2 regions of the Proteus columbae genome follow, and region 2 is predicted to be linked to the other one. Evidence: predicted binding sites of a transcription regulator. Region 2 holds the regulator's gene; the other holds the start of a gene.
The links. Region 2 encodes ArgR, which controls arginine synthesis, uptake and breakdown. Its sites were predicted from a motif close to ANTGAATAAAAATACANT; they were not measured.
Positions count from the first base shown of each region.

Region 1 (7,068 bases), 1.2 Mb from region 2:
TGATCCTCTATCAAAACGTTGTCCTACTTTGCAATTTCAACAAGTAGAAGGCATGCTCAAAGGCTTTATTGATTTAGTCTTTTCTTGGGAAGGTAAATACTATGTTGTGGATTATAAATCGAATTGGTTAGGTGAATCGAGTGAGGATTACACACAAGAAGCGATGATGAATGCAATGATGGATCATCGCTACGACTTGCAATATCAACTCTATACCTTAGCGTTACATCGTTTTTTACAGCAACGTATTCCTGATTATGATTATCGAACTCATTTTGGTGGTATTTATTATCTTTTTTTACGGGGTATAGATAAAGAACATCCCGGAAATGGGGTTTACGCTTATTTGCTTGATGAAGCTTTTGTTTTGGCGTTAGATTCATTATTTACAGGTAAAAGTAGCAAATCCGATGTAGTCGGTGAGAAATAAAAATGATCAAACTATTAGAACAAGCGATTACACAAAACTTATTGCGACCTTTAGATCTTCGGTTTGCACAAATGCTGGTTGAAGATGAAAACCCTATTTTACTATTTGTATTTGCTTATTTGAGTGCTCAAACTGGAGCGGGGCATGTTTGTTTACCATTGAGTATTATTCAAAAAGATCAACTGTTTGATGGTAGACAAAAAGAGTTTGCACAAGAAATTTGGCAAAAAATGGGTAAGCCTTCTGCTAAAAAAATAGTAGAAGAGTTGACTCATTGTCATTGCGTTAGTCAAAGTAACGATGATCTTTCCTCTCCCATTATTTTAGATAATGGACTTCTTTATCTACAAAGAATGTGGAGCTATGAAGAGAAAGTAGCGCAATTTTTTAGGCAAGAGCACAGCATTGTTGATATTGATGAAAATGAATTAATTAAGGTACTCAACCAGCTTTTTCCAGCAACGAAAGAAAGCCAAGAAACAAATTGGCAAAAAGTAGCTGCTAGTGTTGCTATCACAAGCCCCATTTCTATTATTTCAGGGGGGCCAGGAACGGGGAAAACCACGACAGTTGCTAAAATTTTAGCGGCTTTTGTGATGCTCACATCAAATGATAAGCCCATTATTCAATTAGCGGCACCAACTGGAAAAGCCGCTGCGAGATTAACGGAATCTTTAGGTAAGGCTTTGGCGCAACTTAATTTAAGCGAAGAAGAAAATAAGTGGATGCCAAAGCAAGCGCAAACTATTCATCGTTTATTAGGGGCTCAGCCTGAAAGTCAGCAAGTGCGTTACCATAAAGATAATCCATTACAGCTTGATATTTTAGTTGTTGATGAAGCCTCAATGGTTGATTTACCCATGATGGCACGCTTGATTGATGCACTTCCATCAAAATGTCACGTCATTTTCTTAGGTGATAAAGACCAACTTGCTTCTGTTGAGGCGGGTGCTGTATTAGGTGATATTTGCCGTTTTTCTGAAGATGGTTTTAGTCAAAAAAGATTTGATCAGATTAATCACTTAACTCAAGGTGAATTGGTTAAATCTACGGATATTATTCCTGTCTCTCAAACTCCAGTGTCTGTCGTCAGTGATTCTCTGTGTCTATTACGTAAAAGCTACCGTTTTGGTGAAGATTCAGGGATAGGACAACTTGCTTTTGCGGTTAATAAAGGACAAACCAAAATAGCTATTGCGTTGTTGAAAAAAGCAGAGGTTAGCCCACAACAGCTTGAAATAGCATTAGAGCCTCAAGATGTGAGCTTTATTGCTTTAGAGTCAAAAGAAAGTTATTTACTGATGATACAAGATACTGTTAATGCTTATCGAGAGTATCTCACTTTAGTTTCTCAAAAAGCATCACCTGATATTATTCTTAATGCATTTAACCAATACCGTTTATTGTGCGCACGAAGAGAAGGCTCTTTTGGTGTGAGTGGTTTAAATGACAGAATTGAAATGTTATTGCATCGCCAGCGATTGATCCGGCGTCCTACAAATAGTTATCAAAGTAATTATATTGGGCGTCCCATTATGATCCAACGAAATGACAGTACGTTAGGTCTGTTTAATGGTGATATTGGCATTATGCTCAATAACGATGAAGGTGAAATGAAAGCTTTTTTCCAATTACCTGATGGAAAATTGAAAGCGATCCAACCTAGCCGATTACCACAACACGAAACTGCATATGTAATGACGGTGCATAAATCACAAGGTTCGGAATTTACCCATACAGCATTAGTTCTTCCCGATAAATTTTCACCTGTTGTTAGTCGAGAATTGTTGTATACCGCATTAACACGCGCAAAACAGAAGCTTTCTCTTTATGCTTCGGAATCTATGGTGAAAATGGCAATACAAACGCGTATTCAACGTCGAAGTGGCTTAATTGATAAATTACGTTATTAGCGGTTAGTTGATAATGGAAAATAATAAAAGACAGGCATTGAGAGGGATACCTGTCTTTTTTTGTGCTTGGTAATTACTCTTTATGTAAGTCTAAAATCAAAATTTTAGAACGGCGTTGGTAATTATAGAGTGCTTGTTTTTCAATGGGTAATTTATCAATTTCAGCGGGTTCAAATCCTTTTTCTTGAAACCAGTGTATGCTACGAGTTGTTAGAACAAATAGCTTTTCTAACCCCAATTGCTTAGCATGCGCTGAAATGCGCTGTAGCAAGACCTCGCCACGACAAGAGCTACGATAATCAGGATGCACTGCAACACAGGCCATTTCACCAATTTTTTCTGATGGATAAGGGTAGAGCGCTGCGCATGCAATAGTCATATTATCGCGTTCAATAATAGTGAATTGATCAATTTCAATTTCCAATTGTTCTCTTGAACGTCTGACTAAAATACCTTGCTGTTCTAATGGGCGAATAAGTTCGAGTATGCCACCAATATCATTAATATTTGCTCTACGAACTTTCTCCGCACTCTCCATGACGATTTGAGTACCAATACCATCACGAGAGAATAATTCTTGAATAAGCGCACCATCAGATTGATAACTTAATAAGTGGCTACGCTCTACACCACGACGACAGGCTTTAACAGCTCCCCGTAAGAATCTTACTGTACCTGAGTGATAATCGCCTTCTGTTTGTAGCTCTCGAATTTTATCTTCAGCTTGATTAGGCAGCAGTTCAGAAACAATGTGACCTGCTTCATCGATAACACCTTGGAATGAGCAAAAACCAATCAGCTTTTGTGCTTTAAGTTTTATCGCAAGCTGTGTTGCCACTTCTTCTGAGGTGAGATTAAAGCTTTCACCAGTAACAGACACTGCAACAGGGCCAATTAATACAATAGCATTACTGTCTAACTGGCGATGAATAGCTTCTTCATCAATACGGCGAATTTTTCCGCTATGACAATAATCAACACCATCATCAACCCCTAATGGCTGCGCGATAACAAAGTTACCACTAACAACATTAATATGCGCACCTTGTAATGGCGTATTGCTTAAACTCATTGATAGGCGAGCTGTAATATCAAGTTGCAATGTACCCGCAGCTTGTTTAACGATTTCTAAGGTTTTGCTATCTGTGATGCGCGTATATTTATGATAAATCGGAGATACTTTTTGTATTTCAAGAGCAGTATCAATTTGTGGGCGAGCACCATAAACAACCACTAAACGAATGCCTAGGCTGTGTAACAACCCAATATCATTAATGATAGATGGGAAGTTTTCGTGAGCAATGGCTTCGCCACCTAGCATAATGACAAATGTTTTGCCTCTATGTGCATTAATATACGGAACCGAGTGGCGAAATCCATCGACCAATTCGGTGCTACGCTCTTTCATAAAACCCTCTCAAGTGAATTTTTATTCGAATTTAATGTATTTTTATTCTTTTTGGAGAGGAATGGCAAGTAAAATCCTATCTTATTGTTTTCCCTGAAGGCAGAATATTCGTGTAAAAGTGAGTAATTGTGCTGTTTTTAAGTGACAGTGAAGTGTGGATTGGGTAAAGTTTTTTGTTCTTAACTTTTTTTATCTCTTTTTAGAGTTTATTGACGTTAATCGTTTTTTTGGAATATTTTCATGAGTCATTCTGAGCACAATCAAACTCGTCGTCGTCTTGTTAAAGGAATTGGCGCGTTATTATTGTTAAGTATTAGTCCTGTTGGTCTTGCAGCCACAGCATCTATTGTTGCTGTGAGGGTTTGGCCTGCCTCGACTTATACTCGCGTGACTATAGAATCCAGTACACCACTGAAATATCGTCAGTTTGCATTGTCAAACCCTGAACGTATTGTGGTGGATTTAGAAGGTATTCAACTTAATAGCGTATTGAAAGGTGTTGCTAATCAAGTTCAGACTAGCGATCCGTATTTAAAACTTATTCGGGTTGGTCAAAATACACCTAAAACAGTGCGACTGGTATTTGAAGTAAAAACGCCTGTACAACCACAAATGTTTACGCTTAAACCTGTGGCTGAATTTAAAAACCGTTTAGTGCTAGATTTCTACCCAAGTCATGGGGCTGATACTGAAGATGATCCACTATTAGCACTATTGCGTGAATATAACGACGGTGATTTACAACAAGCTGTACCCGCACAAACAGACACACGTAAACCTGGCAGAGCGGGGCGTGATAGGCCGATTATTATAATGATCGATCCTGGTCATGGTGGAGAAGATCCGGGAGCAATCGGCAAATATAAAACTCGTGAAAAAGATGTGGTTTTACAAATTGCTCGTCGCTTAAGAACGCTTATTGATAAAGATGCCAAAATGAAGGCGTATATGACACGTAATGAAGATGTCTTTATTCCATTGACTGTACGTGTTGCTAAAGCGCGAAAAATGCAGGCAGATTTATTTGTCTCTATCCATGCTGATGCGTTTACAAACCGCTCTGCAAGAGGTTCATCTGTTTTTGCATTATCAAAAACTGGTGCAACCAGTAATACAGCGCGTTATCTTGCTCAAACACAAAATGAGTCTGACTTAATTGGTGGTGTGAGTAAAAGTGGTGACCGCTACGTTGACCATGCAATGCTTGATCTTGTGCAAACAGCCACTATCAACGACAGTCTTAAATTTGGTAGTGAAGTGCTTAAGCTGATGGGTGGAATTAATAAACTGCATAAAAATAAAGTCGATCAGGCTGGGTTTGCGGTATTAAAAGCGCCAGAAATTCCGTCAATTCTGGTTGAAACGGCCTTTATCAGTAATATCGAAGAAGAGAAAAAACTGAAAACAGCAAAATTCCAGCAACAGATTGCAGAATCTATTTTCAAAGGCATCAAAGCTTATTTTGCTAATGGCGGTGAATTAACGTTAGCTGATCGTAGTTAAATTCTTTTTATACCTTCTTTTCATATTCCAGTAGAAAGTGAATATCATCTGCTTTCTATTGGAATGTCTTATTGTTTTTCAACACAATAATCTTATTAAAATAAAAGAGAATGATCAGAATAAATGTATAAATAAGTTGGGTAATAGATTTGAATTAATAAATCAAGAGAGATGGTAAAAATGAGGAATAACATTGAAAAGAATTGGTTGCGGGAGCTGGATTTGAACCAACGACCTTCGGGTTATGAGCCCGACGAGCTACCATGCTGCTCCATCCCGCGACTGAATTGTTGTTTATAGAATTGGTTGCGGGAGCTGGATTTGAACCAACGACCTTCGGGTTATGAGCCCGACGAGCTACCATGCTGCTCCATCCCGCGACTGATACTATAACTTACTGCTTTGTGAATTGGTTGCGGGGGCCAGATTTGAACTGACGACCTTCGGGTTATGAGCCCGACGAGCTACCAAGCTGCTCCACCCCGCGTCTCCACAGAGGGGCACTATACTCAGGATCTGCTGAGTTGCAAGTTTTTTATGAAATTTTTACAGTTTTCTTTTAAAAACGGTCAGAAATAACACATCAAGATGCAAATTTAGGCAGTTATACTCGTCATACTTCAAGTTATTTAGCGAGCATATACTTGATGTTTAAAAGTCATATTGATTGGGTGATAATAGAATGCAGGTACAACATGTATATTCATTATCTTTATTGATTTGGCTTTGGTATCTTTCTCATTCAAAATCAGTACTCAAATTTAGTTATTAAGCGGGAAAAAAATGGTTACTTGGCGAAAATCGTTAATTTTAGGTATGTTAGCGCTTGCCTTGACTGGATGTCATCGTCCAACAGAGCAAGGGCAACAGTATAAAGATGGAAAGCTTAAGCAAGATCTTATTGAGGTAAGCTCGCCAAATACGCAAGGTACACCGATTAATGGTCCTGATTACTTACAACAAGTAAGCCAGATAAACCAAACATCATCCCGCTTATACAATAGCAATAAAGAAACTTATCAGGCGGTAGAAAACTGGTTACGATCTGGTGCAGATACACGACAATTACGTCAATTCAATCTTTCTGCATTTCAAATGGAAGGCGTCGATAAGTACGGTAACGTTCAGTTTACTGGATATTACACGCCTGTTCTTGAAGCCCGTTTAACACAACAAGGTGAATTCCAATACCCTCTTTATAAAATGCCAGCTAATAGCCGTTCAAAGTTGCCGTCTCGTGCTGCTATTTATAATGGTGCATTAAGCCAATCTTTAATTGCAGCTTACAGTAACTCCATTATGGATAATTTTATGATGGAAGTTCAGGGAAGTGGTTATGTTGATTTTGGTGATGGTAAACCTTTAACGTTCTTTGGTTATGCAGGGAAAAACGGACACCCTTACCGTAGTATTGGTAAAGTACTTATTGATAATGGCGAAGTAGAAAGAAAAGATATGTCTATGCTGGCTATCAGAGAGTGGGCAGATAAACATAGTGATACCGAAGTGAGAAAATTATTAGAAGAAAACCCTTCATTTGTTTTTTTCAAACCAGAGCCTTTTACACCGGTTAGAGGCGCTAGTGCTATCCCACTTGTTGCACTTGCCTCTGTGGCTTCTGACAGAAGTATTATTCCTGCCGGAACTGTGTTGCTTGCTGAAATTCCTGTACTTGATAATACCGGTAATTTTACAGGCGAATATCAAATGCGTTTAATGGTGGCATTAGATGTAGGCGGGGCAATTAAAGGGCATCATTTCGATATTTATCATGGAATTGGTAAAGATGCGGGTCATATGGCAGGTTTTTATAA
Region 1 covers NZ_CP043925.1:3,177,468-3,184,535, reverse strand. Annotated here, with positions in the region: gene recB (exodeoxyribonuclease V subunit beta) at 1-430, shown strand, start outside; gene recD (exodeoxyribonuclease V subunit alpha) at 433-2,343, shown strand; gene argA (amino-acid N-acetyltransferase) at 2,417-3,751, opposite strand; gene amiC (N-acetylmuramoyl-L-alanine amidase AmiC) at 3,992-5,254, shown strand; tRNA gene F1325_RS14935 (tRNA-Met) at 5,459-5,535, opposite strand; tRNA gene F1325_RS14930 (tRNA-Met) at 5,558-5,634, opposite strand; tRNA gene F1325_RS14925 (tRNA-Met) at 5,665-5,741, opposite strand; gene mltA (murein transglycosylase A) at 6,038-7,068, shown strand, end outside.
Region 1: the regulator ArgR is predicted to act here: its motif matches at 3,785-3,802, upstream of argA (amino-acid N-acetyltransferase).

Region 2 (7,068 bases):
CCGATTAAATACTATGGTTTTATTGATATTGTTGCGGGTATCTTCGGTGTATTAGGAACATATTTATATAGTTATTTAAATCAGTACACAAGTAGAGTTTGGTTAACTATTATTTCAATTGCTACTATTACTATAAGTTCTTCTTTGCTTGTATTTTTTCAAAGCTCAATAATTATATTTATTATTTGCTATGCGGTTTCAATTATTGGAAAAGTCTTTTCAGGTAATGTATTGAGAATATTAAGAATGGAAATTATTCCCATAAATCAGCTCGCTAGCATTTCATCACTGATTATTTTATTAAATCAGATGATATTACCCATTGTTGGGGGGCTTTTATTTTTCTCTACAGGGGAGGTCACCACTATTTATACACTGATGGTTATTGCTATAGGAATAACATTGATAAGTGGTGGATTGCTTGTAATACGCTTAAAAAAGAGACGTCGTTATCATAAAAAAAGCCCTTCAATAAAATGAAGAGCTTATTTATCAGTAAATTATTAAGTCATAATTCACTTAGTTATTCTGAGTGGGTCAGAATTATTTTTTAGCGCGTTCGAAAGAAGACAGAATTTCAGCTTTAGCTGCTTCTACGCCTTCCCAACCGTCAACTTTAACCCATTTGCCCGCTTCTAAATCTTTGTAGTGTTCAAAGAAATGTTTGATCTGTGCTTTTAAAAGCTCTGGCAGATCAGTCACATCTTTAATGTGATCGTATTCTTTGCTCAGTTTAGTGTGAGGAACTGCAACCAGTTTCGCATCTTCACCTGATTCGTCAGTCATTTTCAGTACGCCAACAGGACGGCAACGAATAACTGAACCTGGTTGTAATGGATATGGAGTTGGAACCAGAACGTCTACTGGGTCACCATCTAAAGATAACGTGTTGTTGATGTAACCGTAGTTGCATGGGTAGAACATTGCAGTTGACATAAAACGGTCAACGAACAGTGCGCCACTTTCTTTATCAACTTCGTATTTGATAGGATCAGCGTTTGCTGGGATTTCAATAACAACATAGATATCTTCTGGTAGTTCTTTACCAGCAGGAACATGATTCAGGCTCATAAAAAATTTCCTATAAAAAAATTAATTTTACGTGGGCTTTAGTATAGCGAAAAGTTTTTAACAATACCCGTTTTTTGCCGAACATGTTGCGTTCTGACGTAAAAATAAGCAGCAAATAAAAGGAAGAGCTATTTTCAAAGATGAAAAAACCGGACGAATAAGAAGTCCGGTTTATCTATGTTAGTGCTAAACGAATGGATTATTCTTCGTCTGGATATTGCGCCATAAAGCTTTCAGCTTGTTCAACCATCGATTTAGTCCCTACAAAGAAAGGCATACGTTGGTGAAGTTCTTTTGGTTCGATATCAAGAATACGCTCTTTACCGTTACTTGCTTTACCGCCAGCTTGTTCGGCTAAGAACGCCATTGGATTGCATTCATAGAGTAAACGTAATTTACCAGTAGGGTGGCTTGCAGTACTTGGGTAAATATAAATACCGCCCTTCAGTAAGTTGCGGTGGAAATCAGCAACTAAAGAGCCAATATAACGTGTGGTATAAGGGCGATTTGTTGCTGCGTCTTGTTCTTGGCAATACTTAATGTATTTTTTTACACCTAATGGGAATTTGATGTAGTTACCTTCGTTGATTGAGTACATGTTTCCTGTTGGTGGGAAATGTACGCTTTCATGAGATAAACAGAATACACCTAAAGATGGATCGTAAGTAAAGGCATGAACACCACAACCTGTTGTATAAACTAACATGGTTGATGAGCCATAAACGACATAGCCCGCGGCTACTTGGCGATGACCTGGTTGTAAGAAGTCATCTAAAGTGACAGATTGGCCAATAGGCGTAATACGGTGGTAAATAGAGAAAATTGTTCCGACGGAAACGTTTACATCAATATTCGACGAACCGTCTAAAGGATCCATTAGTACAACATACTTAGCATTTTCAGCACGATCACCTTCAAAGATAACAATATCATCTTCTTCTTCTGATCCGATACCCGCAACTTCACCACGCGCTTTTAATGCAGCTTTTAGTTTCTCATTCGCGTAAAGATCCAGTTTCATCTGGGCTTCACCTTGAACATTAGAAACACCGTTAGTACCAAGAATATCGACTAACCCTGCTTTGTTAATATCACGGTGGATAATTTTAGCCCCAAGCTTAATCGCCGAAAGTAATGCAGTAAGTTCGCCAGTTGCATGGGGAAAATCTTGTTGTTTCTCGACGATAAATTCGCCTAATGTTTTCATGACGCAGGTCCTGAATGTGAGTGGGTAAAGTAAAAAAGGAGGAAAATCTCCTTGGTGGTGGCAAGTTTAGCCAAAGAATCGCACGATTCAAAGGTTAATCCGTTTCTTATCTGCTTTTTGATCGTTAGAATAGTGACCAACTTCATGCTATTGGACAGAAATTCATGCACATTCATATTCTTGGTATTTGTGGCACCTTTATGGGAAGTCTTGCCATTTTAGCTAGAGCGAAGGGACATAAAGTCACAGGCTCAGATGCTAATGTCTATCCACCCATGAGTACTTTATTAGAAAATCAGGGAATCGAACTGATTGAGGGATATGACCCAAAACAATTAGAACCTGCCCCTGACATGGTGATTATTGGTAATGCGATGACACGAGGAAATCCTTGTGTTGAAGCTGTACTTGAAAAAGGTTTACCTTATACCTCAGGCCCTCAGTGGTTACATGATTATATTTTACCTGAACGTTGGGTGTTAGCCGTTGCTGGAACCCACGGTAAAACCACAACAGCAGGTATGCTAGCTTGGGTTTTAGAAGACTGTGGTTATAAACCTGGTTTTTTAATTGGTGGTGTACCGGGTAATTTCCAAGTATCTGCACAGTTAGGCGAAAGCCCTTTCTTTGTGATTGAAGCTGATGAATATGATAGTGCTTTCTTTGATAAACGCTCTAAATTTGTTCATTATTCTCCACGCACACTGATTTTAAATAATCTTGAATTCGATCATGCCGATATTTTTGATGATTTGGCGGCAATTCAAAAACAATTCCATCATTTAGTTCGTATCGTCCCAGGCACAGGAAAAATCATCATGCCTGATAGCGATATGAATCTAAAACAGACCATTGGTATGGGATGCTGGAGTGAACAAGAATTCACAGGTGAAACAGGAGATTGGCAAGCTAAAAAACTCAGTAATGACAGTAGTCATTTTGAGGTATTTCACAAAGGTGAGCGAGTTGGTGAAGTGTGTTGGGGACTTTCTGGTGAACATAACATGCAAAATGGCTTAATGGCGATTGTTGCAGCGCATCATGTTGGTGTTTTACCTGCTGATGCTTGTGAAGCGTTAGATAAGTTTATTAATGCGCGTCGTCGCTTAGAGCTACGTGGTGAGGTTAACCAAATAAGTGTTTATGATGACTTTGCACATCATCCCACAGCGATTCTGGCAACGCTTGAAGCGTTACGCAGTAAAGTCGGTGGAACTGCTCGTATTATTGCGGTGTTAGAGCCTCGTTCAAATACCATGAAAATGGGAATTAGCAAGGATGATATCGCACCTGCATTAGGTCGTGCTGATGAAGTCTTTTTATTCCAGCCACCTAATATTCAGTGGTTAGTGAGTGACATTGCAGAGCATTGTGTACAACCTGCTCGTTGGAGTACGGATCTTGATACATTAGTCGATATGATTGCGAAAGAAGCTCAAGCGGGCGATCATATTTTGATTATGAGTAATGGCGGTTTTGGTGGTATTCACGAAAAACTGCTCGCAAAATTAGCACAGCCTAAAGATCTTGATAGCCAGTATTAAAAATAAATAAGCCACTGAAAATTCAGTGGCTTATTTTTTGAAGCTGTAGAAAGGCTAATTATAATTCCTGATCAAAAAGATTCAGAATAGCGTCTCGTAATTCTTCTGTGGAAAATCCTGGTGCTGGTGTTGAAAAAATGGTGTCATCACCCGCAATACTGCCAAGGATCCCTTCTGCTTTGCCTAATGAATCTAATAAACGTGCAATAAGTTGTGCCGCACCCGGACTTGTTCTTATCACCACAACAGAATGGTTATGATCGATATCGAGTACCAGATTTTTTAGTGGGCTGCTTGCTGTTGGTACGCCAAGCTCAGTAGGAAGACAATAAACCATTTCCATTTTGGCGTTACGGGTTCTTACTGCACCAAATTTTGTTAGCATACGAGAGATTTTGGACTGATTAATATTATCAAATCCAGCCTCTTGTAATGCAGTCACAATCTCGCCTTGTGAACTGAATTTTTCTTCTTTCAGCAGGGCTTTAAACGCTTTAACCAAGTCTTCTTGCTTAGAAGGAACGCGCATAGTTCACCTTTAGTGAGTTATCAATAACCTGTGCATTATGCAGAGAAGTGAATTTTTATGCAACAAAAGACGAAGAAAGGCGCGTGATAGCCTCCTCAAAATTGTAAAGTAGAATGTACTGCGAAAAAATTTTATTTACGGCGCATGAATGTGATAATTTAAGGAAAGTAAAACATTTGTTAAATAAATGATAAGTTTAAATGATTATCATAAGGATGATGGTGTACTTAACACTTTGTCATGTTTATTGAAATTATTTATCAAAAGAGTGTCCACTATCTCATTAACAGATAAGCAATTTGTTTAGAATAACCAAAGTATTATTTTTCACTGTAAATGCCTTATTATGCAATATTGCTGTTAAATAATTGTTTTTTACAAGGTGAATTGCGTAATAGTGAATATCTCTAAGGCGTTCCACTATCTTGTAAACTAAGGAGTATCAGAATGAAAGTAGCAGTTCTCGGTGCAGCAGGTGGTATTGGTCAGGCACTGGCACTTCTTCTTAAAAACCAGCTTCCTGCTGGTAGTGAACTCTCTTTATATGATATCGCTCCCGTCACGCCGGGTGTCGCAGCTGACTTAAGCCATATCCCGACTCAAGTTACTATAAAAGGTTTTGCGGGTGAAGATCCTTCCCCTGCACTAAAAGGCGCTGATGTTGTTCTGATTTCTGCGGGTGTTGCCCGTAAGCCAGGCATGGATCGTTCAGATCTTTTCAATGTTAACGCGGGTATTGTGCGTAACTTAATTGAAAAGGTTGCACAAAACTGCCCTAAAGCACTTATCGGTATCATTACTAATCCAGTGAATACAACGGTTGCTATTGCCGCTGAAGTACTCAAAAAAGCAGGCGTTTATGATAAAAAACGTCTCTTCGGAATTACTACACTCGACATTATTCGCGCCAATACCTTTGTCGCTGAACTAAAAGGTAAAGATCCACAAAAAACCAATGTTCCTGTAATCGGCGGACACTCTGGTGTGACTATCCTTCCTCTATTATCCCAAGTTGATGGCGTTTCATTTACTGATGATGAAATTGCTGCACTGACTAAACGCATTCAAAATGCAGGTACTGAGGTAGTAGAAGCAAAAGCCGGTGGCGGATCAGCTACATTATCAATGGGCCAAGCAGCGGCTCGTTTTGGTCTTTCATTAATTCGCGCTCTAAATGGCGAGAAAAATGTTATTGAATGTACCTATACAGAAGGTGACGGAGAATATGCCCGTTTCTTTGCACAACCTATTCTTTTAGGTAAAAACGGTGTAGAGGAATATTTATCTATTGGTAAATTAAGTGATTTTGAAAAGCAATCTCTTAATGGCATGTTAGATGTATTGAAAAAAGATATAATTCTTGGTGAAGAATTTATTAATAAATAAAGAAATACTTTTTTTGCTATAAAAATAATGCAAATTTAAATAAAAACCGCTGATACTATATCAGCGGTTTTTTTTATTAATTATAATGTCTGTAATTATTAGTTAATTATTAGTTTTGGTACGAATCTTTCGCTCAAGTAATTCTCCTGTTTCAGGATGAAAATAACGACTAGGCCAAATTTCAGAGGGGGAGACACCAAGATAATCAGCAATGATTTTTTCTCCTTTAGGCCAAGGGCGTGATAGCGCATTAGCGAGTGTTGAAGAGCTTAACCCTGCTTGGCGAGAGATGGCAGCAAGTGTTGTTCCTCGTTTTCTAAGTGCGGCAATAATATCGGCAGGATGCCAATCAGATTTCCTTGAAATCATTTTTAATCCTTTTTCTATAAAATTAATTGCTGTGTTAGTGGTATAAATAACAGTTTATTAGAAATGTCCTAAAGCATTTAAACTGATTATTTAGAAAATAAAATAACATTATTTTTCTAAAAAGATTTCTGATTTTTTTCTTAATAATTTCTTTTTTGAAGTTGATAACAATTTTAGAGAAACATAATGAAAAAAGAGTGGTATACGGCAAAGGAATTGACGGGTATAGGTGGATTACCTAAATCACCACAAGGTATAAATTCAAAAGCAAGACGCGAATCTTGGCAAAAACAGAATGTAAAAAATAAGCAAGGTAATGGTGTTGAATATCATTATTCTTGTTTACCAGAAGAAACTTTAATTGCTCTAGAACTTTATGAGCCATTAGCACATTACAAATTAAATAAAAAAGAGGAGCCACTCGTTATCTGGGTGAAAGCATTCCAACAACTAAATGATGGTGAACAAAAAACCTTAACAGAGCTGATATTGCGGGATGGTATTAGAAGTTTTTTAGAAAAAGTCGTCAATGATTAAGCGATTTTAAAGAATCTATTATTGCGTTATCCGCAACAGATATCTATCTGACTAACCTCTTAGTTGAATGTGAGATGAGATCATGAAAAAAGAATGGTATACAGCGAAAGAATTAGTGGGGCTTGCGGGGTTACCTAACTCACCGCAGGGAGTTAACTTGATGGCGCGTCGTGAAGGATGGGAAAACCGTCGTAAACGTGGCGTGCAGGGAAAAGCTGTTGAGTATTCTGTAAAAAGTCTGCCTGATGAGGTGATCAGTGTGCTCGCTGCACATGAACCTCCGGCTGAGTATTTATCGAAACGTCAGGATGCCTTTTTGATTTGGGTTGAAGCCTATTATCAACTGACTAAATCAGAACGAGAGAAAATTGTAAAATTTGTGCTCCGTGAAGGATTAGCAAAGCTCATTAGTTATATTGATGCAG
Region 2 covers NZ_CP043925.1:269,100-276,167, forward strand. Annotated here, with positions in the region: gene F1325_RS01345 (MFS transporter) at 1-480, shown strand, start outside; gene ppa (inorganic diphosphatase) at 544-1,071, opposite strand; gene fbp (class 1 fructose-bisphosphatase) at 1,271-2,278, opposite strand; gene mpl (UDP-N-acetylmuramate:L-alanyl-gamma-D-glutamyl-meso-diaminopimelate ligase) at 2,443-3,822, shown strand; gene argR (transcriptional regulator ArgR) at 3,881-4,351, opposite strand; gene mdh (malate dehydrogenase) at 4,799-5,737, shown strand; gene F1325_RS01375 (helix-turn-helix domain-containing protein) at 5,840-6,106, opposite strand; gene F1325_RS01380 (DNA-binding protein) at 6,293-6,643, shown strand; gene F1325_RS01385 (DNA-binding protein) at 6,726-7,068, shown strand, end outside.